2 regions of the Oceanobacillus sp. E9 genome follow, and region 1 is predicted to be linked to the other one. Evidence: a T-box and tRNA genes for the amino acid it is inferred to sense, from the RefSeq annotation. Region 1 holds a T-box; the other holds one or more tRNA genes.

Region 1 (7,681 bases):
AACAGCAGATTTCCCATTATCTACAACTGCCATTTTTTGCCTATCTTTAGGATCACGACCGATTGGAGCATCAATCAAGCCTGTATCATGTCCAATTTCACCGTGAACAATAGCCACATATTTACGCTTCAATTGTTTTTGTTGTAATTGTTCAGATAGTTTTTGATGTGCTATATCATTTTTTGCAACCACTAATAACCCACTTGTATCTTTGTCTATTCGGTGTACAATACCAGGGCGTTCTATACCATTAATCCCAGATAAATCATCACAATGATACAACAAAGCATGTACAAGTGTACCAGATTGATGCCCGGCAGAAGGGTGTACCACCATCCCTTTTGGTTTATTGATAACAATGACATCTGAATCTTCATAAATAACATCTAATGGAATATTTTCCGGTTCTAATATTAATGGTTTCGTTTCAGGTATTTCCCATGTAAGTGTATCACCTTCTACACACTTATAATTTGCTTTTACAGAAACACCATTTACTTCCACTAATCCTTCATCAATCCATCCTTGGATTTGTGAACGTGATTGATCCGTAAGCAATTGCGTTAATAGTTTATCTACTCTAGTTTTTCCTTGTTGTTCTGTCACGATGTGTTGACTCTTTGTCATGATTTTGATTTTCCTTTCTGACGCTTTTCTTCCAGAATTGTAGCTATGATAAATATAATTACACCGATGGTTAATGACGAGTCTGCAACATTAAAAATCGGAAAATTATAATCAAAGATGTAAAAGTTTGCAAAATCAACTACTTCTTGTCTAAATATACGATCAATAAAATTACCTATCGCTCCACCTAAGATTACCACAAGCGCAACGGATAATATTCGATCACCTTTCGCATGTGTATGTAACAAATAAATAATCCCAACAATGACTATAGTAGTAATTATATAAAATAAGAGCATTTGTCCTTCTAATATTCCCCAGGCTGCTCCTGTGTTTCGATGTGAAGTTATATAGAAGAAATTATCAATAACAGGTATTGATTCCCCTAACTCCATACGTGAAACTACCAACCATTTCGTTAGCTGGTCAATAATAACGAGCACAATAGCAATTAAATAATACATAATCATTTATTTTATCCCTCGATTCTAATCGAACTCTTTCTATCTTATACCGGTGCTCAAACATTTTCAAGAACAAACGTAGTTCAAAATCATACAAGTTATCAAAAAGCATAGGTAGAATATTGAGAAAAAATCTTTAGGATGAATGATTTCCTTCAACCCCAAAATCACATTAAAGTAAGTGAAGAAAAACATATGAAATGGATGGGACTGTAGAAATAATTTTGAGGGAAAAATACAAAGATATTCATCAAGGCAGTGGGCTTTTCTTACTTAACAGAAATACATTGTTTTAATTTTAAAAGGCAGCGATTCCTGGGTAACAGCTGGTGCTGAACAACGTTAACTTAGAAATATTATTGTTTCTCCAAGTTATACATTCGTTCCCACAGAAATCATCTGCCTTAATTTAAATTATATTATATGGTAATACATTTTCATTCAGCATAATGTTTGGTCACTACATCAGCACATCGGCTACATAAAGATGGGTGGTTTTTATTTTCACCTACTGTTTCTGAAGAGACCCAACAGCGTTCACACGTGTCTCCAGGGTGTACCTCAACCAATACATTTACATAGTTACCTTCTTTTGCATCTATTAACTTATCAACAACTACTGCTTCTGAGACAATAAAATATTGATGTAAGTGCTCCATTTGTTCTAATACTTTTTTAGTCTCTTCATCTTTAGCTGCAATAAATATCTTTGCTTCTAATGATTTACCAATAACTTTCTCACTCCGAGATTCTTCTAAAGCTTTTAATACATCATCTCGGATTTTCATAAAGTGATTCCATTTATCCACCGTTTGTCCATTAATTACAACTTGCCGTGCTTCTGGAATATCCGTTAAATGAACACTTTCTGCTTCCGCTCCTGGGATGTATTCCCAAACTTCTTCTGCAGTATGCGGAATAATTGGGGCAATTAGTTTCACTAAACTAGTTAGCACTTCATAATATCCCGTTTGAATACTACGTCTGCGAGGATGGTCTTTCGCTTCAATGTAAAGAATATCCTTCGCAAAATCAAGATAAAATGAACTTAAATCAACGGAACAAAAATGATGAATTTGTTGGAAGACAGGAGCAAATTCATACTGATTATAGTTTTTGTGTGCCTCCGCTAGTACATTCTGCAAACGGTGGATCATATAACGGTCTACTTCTTCCAGGTCCTCTTCTTTTACACGATCAGTTTTAGGATCAAAATCAGCAAGGTTTGCTAATAGGAATCGAAACGTATTTCTGATTTTACGATAGCTTTCCGACGTTTGCTTCAAAATATCATCAGAGATACGAACATCTGCCTGATAATCAACACTAGATACCCATAGTCTTAAAATATCAGAACCTAATTGTTTTTGTACTTTTGATGGTACGATGACATTTCCTAACGACTTACTCATCTTTCTACCATTACCATCTAAAACAAAACCATGGCTGATTACTGTTTTATATGGAGCTTTTCCAGTTACTGCAACTGAGGTAGATAAAGATGAGTTAAACCAGCCACGGTATTGATCACTTCCTTCGAGATATACATTAGCTGGACGTTGATGATCTTCTCTGTTTAGCAAAACACCTTCGTGCGAAGATCCAGAATCGAACCAAACATCCATAATATCTGTTTCTTTCGTAAAATTACCATTTGGACTATGCTCGGAAGTAAACCCTTCTGGTAATAAGTCTTTAGCTTCTTTTTCAAACCAAATATTTGAACCGTGTTCACGGAATAATTCCGAGACGTGATTGATCGTTTCATCTGTAATAATTGGTGTGCCATCTTCTTCGTAAAACACTGGAATAGGGACACCCCAAGCACGTTGTCTAGAGATACACCAATCTTCTCGGTCTCGAACCATGTTATATAATCGCGTTTCGCCCCAATGAGGATACCAATTCACTTGTTTAATTTCCTCCAGAATATCTACTCTAAAATCTTTAATCGAGGCAAACCATTGTGCTGTTGCACGAAAAATAGTCGGTTTTTTCGTTCGCCAGTCATGCGGATAGGAGTGTGTAATAAATTCTAACTTGAGCAAAGCACCGCTTGCATCTAATTTCTCTGTGATTATTTTATTAGCCTCATCATAGAATAAACCTTCAAATCCTGGTGCTTCCTGGGTAAACACACCTTTCTCATCTACCGGGCAGAAAGCATCTATTCCATAGCTACGGGAGACATAAAAGTCATCTTCCCCATGTCCAGGTGCTGTATGAACGCATCCTGTACCAGCGTCTGTTGTAACATGCTCTCCTAACATTACTAGTGATGTTCGATCGTAAAATGGATGTTTTGCTTCTACTCTTTCTGCTTCTTTACCTTTAAAGCTTTGTAACACCTGAGGGTTCTCCCAACCCAGTGATTCTCTTACATCATCAAACAAAGCTTCTGCAATAATATACTTTTCATCTTCTACTTGGACAACGATATATGTTAAATCAGCATGTAGACTGATTCCTAAGTTTGCAGGTAATGTCCACGGTGTCGTAGTCCAAATAATAAATTTCTCTCCACCGGATAATAAAGCTTGCCCATCTTTCACTTCAAAGGCTACATAAATCGATGGTGAGCGCTTATCTTGATACTCAATCTCCGCTTCTGCCAATGCAGACTCAGATGAAGGAGACCAATAGACTGGTTTTAAGCCTTTATAAATATATCCTTTTCTCGCCATATCTCCAAAAACCTTAATTTGTGATGCCTCATAATCTTTTGTCAGTGTGATATAAGGATTATCCCAATCACCTCGAACTCCTAATTGTTTAAATTGTTGGCGTTGATTATCAATTTGTCCAAGTGCATATTCTTCACATAACTTACGAAAAGCAGCTACATCCATTTCTTTACGTTTCACTTTTTTCTTCTTTGTTAATGCCGTCTCAATTGGTAAACCATGTGTATCCCATCCAGGAATATATGGTGCATGATATCCGGTCATTGATTTATATCGAACAATAAAGTCCTTTAACACTTTATTTAACGCATGCCCAATATGGATATCTCCATTAGCATAAGGAGGACCGTCATGTAAAATAAATAAAGGTCGACCTTTTGTACGTTCTAAATTTTTTCCGTACTGATTCGTTTCTTCCCACTGTTTTTGTCGTTCTGGTTCTTTGTTTGGTAGATTTCCACGCATCGGAAATGCAGTTTTTGGCATTAATAATGTCTGTTTGTAATCCATTACAATAAAACCTCCTATTTATAACAAAAAAAGCCTTCTAATCCCAAAAGGGACGAGAAGACTCGCGGTACCACCCTTATAAATCTAATGTTGATACATTACATTCACTTTAAAACCGATAACGGAGATGAACCGTTCATTACTACTTATTTCGTAATGAAAACTCAAGAGTGATCTTCTAAAAGCTTACCATACTGAGCTCACACCATCCTCAATTCGCTGTATCGGTTCTACTTCTATACTGTCTCTTTCATTGCTTTTACCTGTTCATATTTCTATATATTTTATAGAATTATATGTAATTTTCACATAAACGTCAAGTCACTATGATTGTTGTTCTAAAAGCTCTAATTCTTCATCGATCTCTGTATCAAACAACTCTTCCCAATCATCCGTACCCAACATTTCTAATTGCGCTTGTACTAACATACGCATTCGAGTGCGGAATACTTTCGCTTGCTTTTTCAACTCTTCCACATCTAAAGAAATTTTACGCGCTTTGCTAAGTGCCTCATTTACAATACGGTCAGCATTCTTTTCTGCTTCTTTTATAATTAGTTTCGATTCTTTTGAAGCATTTCCTTTTACTTCTTCTGCTGTTTCTTGTGCAACGAGAATAGACTTGTTTAATGTTTCTTCAATATTAGTAAAATGGCCTAAACGCTCACGTAATTGTCTAACTTCCTCTTCTAACTCTTTCTTTTCACGAATAACTAGCTCATAATCTTTAATAATTTGATCTAAAAATTCATTTACATCATCTTCATCATATCCGCGAAATCCTTTTGCAAACTCTTTATTATGAATGTCCAATGGTGATAATGCCACCATCGTCACCTCCTTAAGCGATATAAATACTTAAAAATCCTTATTACACATTAATTCGACAAATAAATAATTATTCCTGCATTAATTATACCATTATTTCAGTGTAGCAATTGTAATTTTCACTTTATCTTTTTTTGATTTTCCTCTTATAGTAGTAAGCCTACTTCTTCCATGACCTCGAATCGAAATCATGTCCTTTTCCTGCAATTGAAATTTATTGTCATCAACTATTTTATAATTTACTTTTACTAATCCTTTTTGGATAAAAGTAGTGGCTTCTTTTCTTGAAATTGGATAAATTTCTTTAATTATCGTATCCAAACGCAGTGAGGACACGGTTCGATCATGCTCAATCCAGCTTTCATTCTTTTTTATCAGTAATTGTAAATCCTGCTGTTCAAAATGAACAGATGATTTTTTAATCGATGTTAGATTCATTTGTACAAATGGAGAAATTTCTGAGGCCGCAATAATTTGTATCTTCCCATCCGAAATGATAATATCACCCAGTTTTTTCCGCTTAATTCCTTGTGATAAAAAAGCTCCCATTACATCTGGATGGTCTATCGTTACAAATTTTGGTTGGAAATTTGCTTCGAGTAGTTCAATTTGAAACATATCCTCTGTTATTCCTTCATATTTTGGAGCTAATAGCATTCTCCTTCTCTCACTATTATTATCACCGCCAAAACTTTTTACCTGAAGCTCCTCATTTTGTTCCCCCATCAACATTATGACTATTTCTTGCTCACGAGGGTCGAGAAAATCCGTTAGCTTCGGAATAAAAGAACGTTCTACTTGTTCTTTCCACGAAAGTACTTGATCAATAAAAGGCTGTTCTTCTTTTCGAAAATGTTGATAAACTTCCATGATAATTCCTTTCTTTAATACATAAACATTCGGAAAAACTCAAAAATTCCTGCACGTGCAAGATTAAGTACTATAATAGCTACGATTGGAGATAAATCAATCATACCTAGTGGTGGGATGAACTTACGAAATATTTCTAAATAAGGTTCACAAATTTTTGTAAGCAGTTCTCCAAATGAGGATTCTCTTGCTCCTGGAAACCAAGACATCATAATATAAACAAATAGAGCAAAGCTATATATTGTGATACCCATACTAATAAGATTTAAAATTTGCATCATACGCTGTTACCATCCTTTATCATATTCTTCCTGTTCGTACAACATCTCAGAGATTGTACCTGATACCTCTACATTATCTGGTGTGCATAAAAATGTTTCTGCTCCTAATTTCTGGATATCACCATTGACAGCATATACAGTACCACTTAAGAAATCAACAATTCGTTTTGCTTGTTGATGATCTACCCTTTGCAGATTAATAATTACCGCACGGCGATTAACAATATTGTCCGCAATTTCTTGTGCTTCATTGTAATTACGTGGTTCAATTAACACTACTCGAGAGTTACTATGCTGCACGCTAGATAAATTAACTACATTTTTTGTGCTCGCTTTAGAATCTTTCTGTTTTGGTTCTTGAGTCTTATCATCATCATCATCAACATATTCATACTCATATTCTTCACCCATGAAGTAATCTTTTAATTTATTTTTAAAGCTCATCTCCCTCACCTCTCTTGTTAAAAATTCTATCCAACGAGTTTTGACCCAATACGTACATGTGTGGCTCCTTCTTCAATCGCAATGTGATAATCATTACTCATTCCCATTGAAAGCCATTTACAAGGTGCGTGTGGTAAACTTTTTTTTGTTACATCATCACGGAGATTTTTCAATTTTTTAAATACAGGTCTCACATTTTCTGGATCATCCACATGTGGTGCCATTGTCATTAGACCAACTACTTTAATATTTTCGTATATCGATAACTGCTCGATAAATGTAATTACTTCTTCTGGAGAAATGCCATGTTTCGACTCTTCCCCACTCACATTTACTTGAATAAAACAGTTAACTGGATGAGCAGCTCGTTTATTTATTTCTTTAGCCAATGATAATCGATCCAAAGAATGTATAAAATCTACTTGATTAATGATATCCTTAACTTTACGTGATTGTAGAGATCCAATGAAATGCCACTGGACTTGATTTTGAATTTCATTATATTTTTCTAAAAAACCTTCGTTTCGATTTTCACCGAGATTGTTAATTCCTGCATTGATTGCTTCCTTGGTTCGTTCAATTGTAACATATTTTGTCACAGCAATAAGATGAATATCTTCAGGATCACGGTTTACATTTTCACAAGCTTGTCTAATGTTCTCTTCTATATTAGATAAATTCGTTGCTACATCTACCATTTTGTCGTTCTCCACCCTTTTTACACATTATATCCTATAAATCCCAGCATTCTACCTGTTTTCCCTTTATCGCGACGATGAGAGAAAAATAGCGTTTCGTCTCGATATGTACAATATTTGGTTACTTCTATATTATGACGAAAAATACCAGATTGTAAAAGAATTTCTCTATTTAACTCCTTTAAATCTAATAAAAATTGATTATCGGATACTTGTTTCGTACATATTTGCATTTCCGTTTCAGTTAAATGCTCAATAACATTTAGATCCACTTG
Region 2 (7,681 bases), 560 kb from region 1:
TTTCGTAATACCATAGTGATTCTACAACACCGATTCCATCTGCATGATAAGCTCCACTAATTTGTTGATAACTTTTTAAACCATATCCATTTCTTTCACTGAGATCTACAGGTTCAAACATAGCAACTGGGTCTATCATTAATGAAGTAGGTTCTAATAAATTTCCTTTGTCATCATAAATATTGAGTCGGATATATTCTTTTTTGCGATCAGATAAATCAATAATAATTGGATCTTCTCCAGGAAGTAAAGATATTGATGCCTTGAAATTATCAATAAACTTTCCTTCTATTGACTGATTGTTTGGTAATGGAATTTCTATCAACTGATTATTTTCGATTGTATGGAGTTTACTTGTATATAAACCACCACTACCACCTGTAGCACTCTGATAAAAAATATCATTTTGGTTATCATGGTTTAAATCAACGAATTGTAAAGAAGGTTCATAACCTCCGCCATAAGGGATTGTCCAAGAATGATTATTTACATCGGTAATATCAGCCCATATATGCTGATAATATTGGCCATCAGGAGCAAATAGTTCGCCTTTTAAATCAATTGTATCGCTCTGACCATCACCGGTTACATCTTCATGATATGAATGAATAGAAATCGGATCTGTCGGCTGTTCAACTACAGGACTTATCATAGAAAGAGTTAATAGAAGTGAAAAAAAGTACAGCATGTGGTCACCGCCTTTTATTAATTATTAAGTAGGCTTATTTTAATCAAAGATATTGCATCCTATTCTTAAACCAAGTAATATTAAAATTAGAAAATCTTGACTTTAAGAAGGATGGGATTAACATGGCTGAAATTAAAGAAATTTCTCCGGAAGAAGTAGAAAAGATAAAAAATGAAAATAATGTAGTACTAGTTGATGTGCGTGAAGATGATGAAGTTGCGCAAGGAATCATTGAAAATGCTAAGCATATTAAACTGGGTGATATTACACAAGAATATGGGAATTTAAGTAAAGATAAAGAATATATAATGATTTGTCGCTCTGGAAGAAGAAGTTATAACGCTTCTGAATTTTTACAAGAGCAAGGCTTTAATGTGAAAAATATGAGCGGTGGAATGCTAGAATGGAAAGGTGAAACAATTTCTAAATAACTTTAGAAACGTTTGTTTTTACAAATGAGTGTTGTTCTAATATAAAAAGATCCCAAACAGAATTGGGATCTTTTTATATTTAGAACAAATTCGAGTTTTAGAAAACATATTTATATTTCTACCTCAATAGCAAAAACTGTAGTATTTAACGTTTTTAATAGTTTTTTTTAAAAAAGCTTGTAAAAAAATAATATTTATAGTAAAGTATAAAAGTTCGCTTATTTAAGTGATACATTTTAAATAAACAGGGTTGACTTCTTTAAGTATAGATGCTACAATGGTTATCCACCAATTGAGGACAAGATTAACTATAAACCTTGCGAAATTCCTCGAAAAAAGTTGTTGACACATCTTTTTATGCGTGGTAAATTAATAAAGTCGCTTTTTGAGAGCGACACAGAAATTGCTCTTTGAAAACTGAACAAAACAACTTGGCTCAGGACGAACGCTGGCGGCGTGCCTAATACATGCAAGTCGAGCGCAGGAAGTTATCTGATCCTCTTTTAGAGGTGACGATAATGGAATGAGCGGCGGACGGGTGAGTAACACGTAGGCAACCTGCCTGTAAGACTGGGATAACTCGTGGAAACGCGAGCTAATACCGGATAACACTTTTCATCTCCTGATGAGAAGTTGAAAGGCGGCTTTTGCTGTCACTTACAGATGGGCCTGCGGCGCATTAGCTAGTTGGTAAGGTAATGGCTTACCAAGGCGACGATGCGTAGCCGACCTGAGAGGGTGATCGGCCACACTGGGACTGAGACACGGCCCAGACTCCTACGGGAGGCAGCAGTAGGGAATCTTCCGCAATGGACGAAAGTCTGACGGAGCAACGCCGCGTGAGTGATGAAGGTTTTCGGATCGTAAAACTCTGTTGTTAGGGAAGAACAAGTGCCATAGTAACTGATGGCACCTTGACGGTACCTAACCAGAAAGCCACGGCTAACTACGTGCCAGCAGCCGCGGTAATACGTAGGTGGCAAGCGTTGTCCGGAATTATTGGGCGTAAAGCGCTCGCAGGCGGTTCTTTAAGTCTGATGTGAAATCTTACGGCTCAACCGTAAACGTGCATTGGAAACTGGGGAACTTGAGTGCAGAAGAGGAGAGTGGAATTCCACGTGTAGCGGTGAAATGCGTAGAGATGTGGAGGAACACCAGTGGCGAAGGCGACTCTCTGGTCTGTAACTGACGCTGAGGAGCGAAAGCGTGGGGAGCGAACAGGATTAGATACCCTGGTAGTCCACGCCGTAAACGATGAGTGCTAGGTGTTAGGGGGTTTCCGCCCCTTAGTGCTGAAGTTAACGCATTAAGCACTCCGCCTGGGGAGTACGGCCGCAAGGCTGAAACTCAAAAGAATTGACGGGGGCCCGCACAAGCGGTGGAGCATGTGGTTTAATTCGAAGCAACGCGAAGAACCTTACCAGGTCTTGACATCCTCTGAACACTCTAGAGATAGAGTTTTCCCTTCGGGGACAGAGTGACAGGTGGTGCATGGTTGTCGTCAGCTCGTGTCGTGAGATGTTGGGTTAAGTCCCGCAACGAGCGCAACCCTTGATCTTAGTTGCCAGCATTCAGTTGGGCACTCTAAGGTGACTGCCGGTGACAAACCGGAGGAAGGTGGGGACGACGTCAAATCATCATGCCCCTTATGACCTGGGCTACACACGTGCTACAATGGATGGAACAAAGGGAAGCGAACCCGCGAGGTCAAGCAAATCCCACAAAACCATTCTCAGTTCGGATTGTAGGCTGCAACTCGCCTACATGAAGCCGGAATCGCTAGTAATCGCGGATCAGCATGCCGCGGTGAATACGTTCCCGGGCCTTGTACACACCGCCCGTCACACCACGAGAGTTGGTAACACCCGAAGTCGGTGAGGTAACCTTTTGGAGCCAGCCGCCGAAGGTGGGACTAATGATTGGGGTGAAGTCGTAACAAGGTAGCCGTATCGGAAGGTGCGGCTGGATCACCTCCTTTCTAAGGATATATATAGGAAGTGCAGGCGCCTTGCTTATCGATGTACAGATTGGAGATCTCCAGACGAGATAAAGGAAACACGAATGTAATTCGATGTTGACTTATCGTAGGATGGAAATCGAAATCTGCTAGTCGATAGGCGCCGGAACTAGACTGTATTAACGGAATCGTACTTGGTTGTTTGGTTCAGTTTTGAGAGAGTAATTCTCTTTAAACATTGTATATGAGATGGGCCTGTAGCTCAGCTGGTTAGAGCGCACGCCTGATAAGCGTGAGGTCGGTGGTTCGAGTCCACTCAGGCCCACCATCTAACATAATAGATATATGGGGCCTTAGCTCAGCTGGGAGAGCGCCTGCCTTGCACGCAGGAGGTCAGCGGTTCGATCCCGCTAGGCTCCATTTTTGTACCTTGAAAACTAAATAAGAGTAACAACGACATCAAAAAGTAGAAAGCTGAAGCGACTGTACAGTGACGTATGAACTGGACTGAACCGAAGGAGATAAAGAAAACACGATGAACGTATGTGAATCGATGTTGACTTATCGTACGGAGGAGAAGGAAGTTACACTAGTCACTAGGAGCTGAAGCTGGATTGAAACTTTTTTGAAACAAGGCTATTAAATTAGCACGCTTATTTACTGAAATAACAACTTAGTTAAGTGAATAAGGGCGCACGGTGGATGCCTTGGCACTAGGAGCTGAAGAAGGACGGGACTAACACCGATATGCCTCGGGGAGTTGTAAGTAAACTTTGATCCGGGGATTTCCGAATGGGGAAACCCACTGTTCGTAATGGAGCAGTACCTATACCTCAATACATAGGGTATAGGGAGCAGACCCGGGGAACTGAAACATCTCAGTACCTGGAGGAAGAGAAAGAAACCTCGATTTCCTGAGTAGCGGCGAGCGAAACGGAAAGAGCCCAAACCAGAAAGCTTGCTTTCTGGGGTTGTAGGACACTCCTTTGGAGTTACAAAGAAATTCTTTAAATGAATCGATCTGGAAAGATCAGCCGAAGAAGGTAACAGCCCTGTAATTGAAAAAGAATTTCCTCCGGAGTGTATCCTGAGTACGGCGGAACACGTGGAATTCCGTCGGAATCCGGGAGGACCATCTCCCAAGGCTAAATACTCCCTAGTGACCGATAGTGAACCAGTACCGTGAGGGAAAGGTGAAAAGCACCCCGGAAGGGGAGTGAAATAGAACCTGAAACCGTGTGCCTACAAGTAGTCGAAGCCCGTTAATGGGTGACGGCGTACCTTTTGTAGAATGGACCGGCGAGTTACGATCCCATGCAAGGTTAAGTGGAAGACACGGAGCCGCAGCGAAAGCGAGTCTGAATAGGGCGATATAGTATGTGGTCGTAGACCCGAAACCGTGTGATCTACCCATGTCCAGGGTGAAGGTCAGGTAACACTGACTGGAGGCCCGAACCCACGTATGTTGAAAAATGCGGGGATGAGGTGTGGGTAGGGGTGAAATGCCAATCGAACACGGAGATAGCTGGTTCTCTCCGAAATAGCTTTAGGGCTAGCCTCAAGATGATGAGTACTGGAGGTAGAGCACTGATTGGACTAGGGGCCCCTACCGGGTTACCGAATTCAGTCAAACTCCGAATGCCAGTTACTTAAACTTGGGAGTCAGACTATGGGTGATAAGGTTCATAGTCGAAAGGGAAACAGCCCAGACCGCCAGCTAAGGTCCCAAAGTATACGTTAAGTGGAAAAGGATGTGGAGTTGCCCAGACAACCAGGATGTTGGCTTAGAAGCAGCCACCATTTAAAGAGTGCGTAATAGCTCACTGGTCGAGTGACTCTGCGCCGAAAATGTACCGGGGCTAAACGTATCACCGAAGCTGCGGATTGTTCTTACGAACAATGGTAGGAGAGCGTTCTAAGTGCTGTGAAGTCAGACCGTGAGGACTGGTGGAGCGCTTAGAAGTGAGAATGCCGGTATGAGTAGCGAAAAAAGAGTGAGAATCTCTTTCACCGAATGCCTAAGGTTTCCTGAGGAAGGCTCGTCCTCTCAGGGTTAGTCGGGACCTAAGCCGAGGCCGACAGGCGTAGGCGATGGACAACAGGTAGATATTCCTGTACCACCTCATGATTGTTTGAGCGATGGGGGGACGCAGTAGGATAAGGAATGCGCACCGATGGATGTGTGCGCCCAAGCAGTGAGAAAGTCAGATAGGCAAATCCGTCTGGCAATTTCAAGCTGTGATGGGGAGGGAAATAAAGTACCGAAGTTCCGGATTTCACACTGCCAAGAAAAGCCTCTAGTTAGATCATAGGTGCCCGTACCGCAAACCGACACAGGTAGGCGAGGAGAGAATCCTAAGGTGAGCGGGAGAACTCTCGTTAAGGAACTCGGCAAAATGACCCCGTAACTTCGGGAGAAGGGGTGCTCCTTTTAAGGAGGAGCCGCAGTGAATAGGCCCAAGCGACTGTTTAGCAAAAACACAGGTCTCTGCGAAGCCGAAAGGCGAAGTATAGGGGCTGACACCTGCCCGGTGCTGGAAGGTTAAGGGGACGAGTTAGCTCTTCGGAGCGAAGCTTTGAACCGAAGCCCCAGTAAACGGCGGCCGTAACTATAACGGTCCTAAGGTAGCGAAATTCCTTGTCGGGTAAGTTCCGACCCGCACGAAAGGTGCAACGACTTGGGCACTGTCTCAACGAGAGACCCGGTGAAATTATACTATGCGTGAAGATGCGCATTACCCGCGACAGGACGGAAAGACCCCGTGGAGCTTTACTGTAGCCTGATATTGAATGTTTGTGCAGCTTGTACAGGATAGGTGGGAGCCTTTGAAGCGTGAGCGCTAGCTTACGTGGAGGCACCCGTGGGATACCACCCTCGCTGTATGAACATTCTAACCCAGGACCGTAATCCGGTTCGGAGACAGTGTCAGGCGGGCAGTTTGACTGGGGCGGTCGCCTCCCAAAGAGTAACGGAGGCGCCCAAAGGTTCCCTCAGAATGGTTGGAAATCATTCGTAGAGTGTAAAGGCAGAAGGGAGCTTGACTGCGAGACCTACAAGTCGAGCAGGGACGAAAGTCGGGCTTAGTGATCCGGTGGTTCCGCATGGAAGGGCCATCGCTCAACGGATAAAAGCTACCCCGGGGATAACAGGCTTATCTCCCCCAAGAGTTCACATCGACGGGGAGGTTTGGCACCTCGATGTCGGCTCATCGCATCCTGGGGCTGTAGTCGGTCCCAAGGGTTGGGCTGTTCGCCCATTAAAGCGGTACGCGAGCTGGGTTCAGAACGTCGTGAGACAGTTCGGTCCCTATCCGTCGTGGGCGTTGGAAGTTTGAGAGGAGCTGTCCTTAGTACGAGAGGACCGGGATGGACACACCGCTGGTGTACCAGTTGTTCCGCCAGGAGCATGGCTGGGTAGCTACGTGTGGAAAGGATAAGTGCTGAAAGCATCTAAGCATGAAGCCCCCCTCAAGATGAAACTTCCCATCACTTCGAGTGAGTAAGATCCCTCAGAGACGATGAGGTTGATAGGTCCGAGGTGGAAGCGTGGCGACACGTGCAGCTGACGGATACTAATTGATCGAGGACTTATCTAAGTTCTTAGAATGATGTCACGTTACTCTTATTTAGTTTTTAGGGTACAATCCTAAAAAAAGTGTTGCATTTTGTCTAAGGAATGCATATAATATAACTTGTCCTTATTTTTTTGGACTACATATTATACGAAAGTCTGGTAGCGATAGCGAAGAGGCCACACCTGTTCCCATGCCGAACACAGAAGTTAAGCTCTTCAGCGCCGATGGTAGTTGGGGCTTTGCCCCTGCAAGAGTAGGACGCCGCCAGGCGATATTAAATTATTATTTCCGGGTTTGCCTTTAAGGACAAGCGATGAAAGATAAATATCATTATTTATGGATCATTCCACAGTAGCTCAGTGGTAGAGCAATCGGCTGTTAACCGATCGGTCGTAGGTTCGAATCCTACCTGTGGAGCCATGGAGAGCTGTCCGAGAGGCCGAAGGAGCACGATTGGAAATCGTGTAAGCCGCTACCGCGGCTTCGAGGGTTCGAATCCCTCGCTCTCCGCCATTACACAATGGCCCGTTGGTCAAGCGGTTAAGACACCGCCCTTTCACGGCGGTAACACGGGTTCGAATCCCGTACGGGTCACCAATAATAATGTGGAGGATTAGCTCAGCTGGGAGAGCACCTGCCTTACAAGCAGGGGGTCGCAGGTTCGAGCCCTGCATCCTCCACCATATATAAAGTATAGTATTCCTCATATCGCGGGGTGGAGCAGTCTGGTAGCTCGTTGGGCTCATAACCCAAAGGTCGCAGGTTCAAATCCTGCCCCCGCAACCAAATAATAATGGTCCGGTAGTTCAGTTGGTTAGAATGCCTGCCTGTCACGCAGGAGGTCGCGGGTTCGAGTCCCGTCCGGACCGCCATCTAAATTAATTGGTTTATAGAAACAACATATGGCTTGGTAGCTCAGTCGGTAGAGCAGAGGACTGAAAATCCTTGTGTCGGCGGTTCGATTCCGTCCCGAGCCACTTTTTTATTTTTACGGAGGGGTAGCGAAGTGGCTAAACGCGGCGGACTGTAA

The links. The T-box of region 1 lies ahead of ileS (isoleucine--tRNA ligase). A T-box ahead of a tRNA ligase gene usually reads a tRNA of that ligase, here a tRNA-Ile.
Region 2: it encodes a tRNA-Ile, which carries the amino acid that the T-box ahead of ileS (isoleucine--tRNA ligase) is inferred to sense. The anticodon was not compared.

The regions. Positions count from the first base shown of each region.
Region 1 covers NZ_LSNA01000007.1:634,219-641,899, reverse strand. The annotation lists gene AQ616_RS12760 (RluA family pseudouridine synthase) at 1-627, opposite strand, end outside; gene lspA (signal peptidase II) at 624-1,097, opposite strand; gene ileS (isoleucine--tRNA ligase) at 1,529-4,285, opposite strand; T-box leader at 4,331-4,548, opposite strand; gene AQ616_RS12745 (DivIVA domain-containing protein) at 4,610-5,113, opposite strand; gene AQ616_RS12740 (YlmH family RNA-binding protein) at 5,207-5,983, opposite strand; gene AQ616_RS12735 (YggT family protein) at 5,998-6,264, opposite strand; gene AQ616_RS12730 (cell division protein SepF) at 6,271-6,708, opposite strand; gene AQ616_RS12725 (YggS family pyridoxal phosphate-dependent enzyme) at 6,735-7,406, opposite strand; gene pgeF (peptidoglycan editing factor PgeF) at 7,427-7,681, opposite strand, start outside.
Region 2 covers NZ_LSNA01000007.1:78,222-85,902, forward strand. The annotation lists gene AQ616_RS09955 (hypothetical protein) at 1-688, opposite strand, end outside; gene AQ616_RS09960 (rhodanese-like domain-containing protein) at 811-1,119, shown strand; rRNA gene AQ616_RS09965 (16S ribosomal RNA) at 1,531-3,097, shown strand; tRNA gene AQ616_RS09970 (tRNA-Ile) at 3,328-3,404, shown strand; tRNA gene AQ616_RS09975 (tRNA-Ala) at 3,424-3,496, shown strand; rRNA gene AQ616_RS09980 (23S ribosomal RNA) at 3,752-6,672, shown strand; rRNA gene rrf (5S ribosomal RNA) at 6,806-6,921, shown strand; tRNA gene AQ616_RS09990 (tRNA-Asn) at 6,997-7,071, shown strand; tRNA gene AQ616_RS09995 (tRNA-Ser) at 7,073-7,164, shown strand; tRNA gene AQ616_RS10000 (tRNA-Glu) at 7,174-7,248, shown strand; tRNA gene AQ616_RS10005 (tRNA-Val) at 7,259-7,334, shown strand; tRNA gene AQ616_RS10010 (tRNA-Met) at 7,361-7,437, shown strand; tRNA gene AQ616_RS10015 (tRNA-Asp) at 7,447-7,523, shown strand; tRNA gene AQ616_RS10020 (tRNA-Phe) at 7,556-7,628, shown strand; tRNA gene AQ616_RS10025 (tRNA-Tyr) at 7,644-7,681, shown strand, end outside.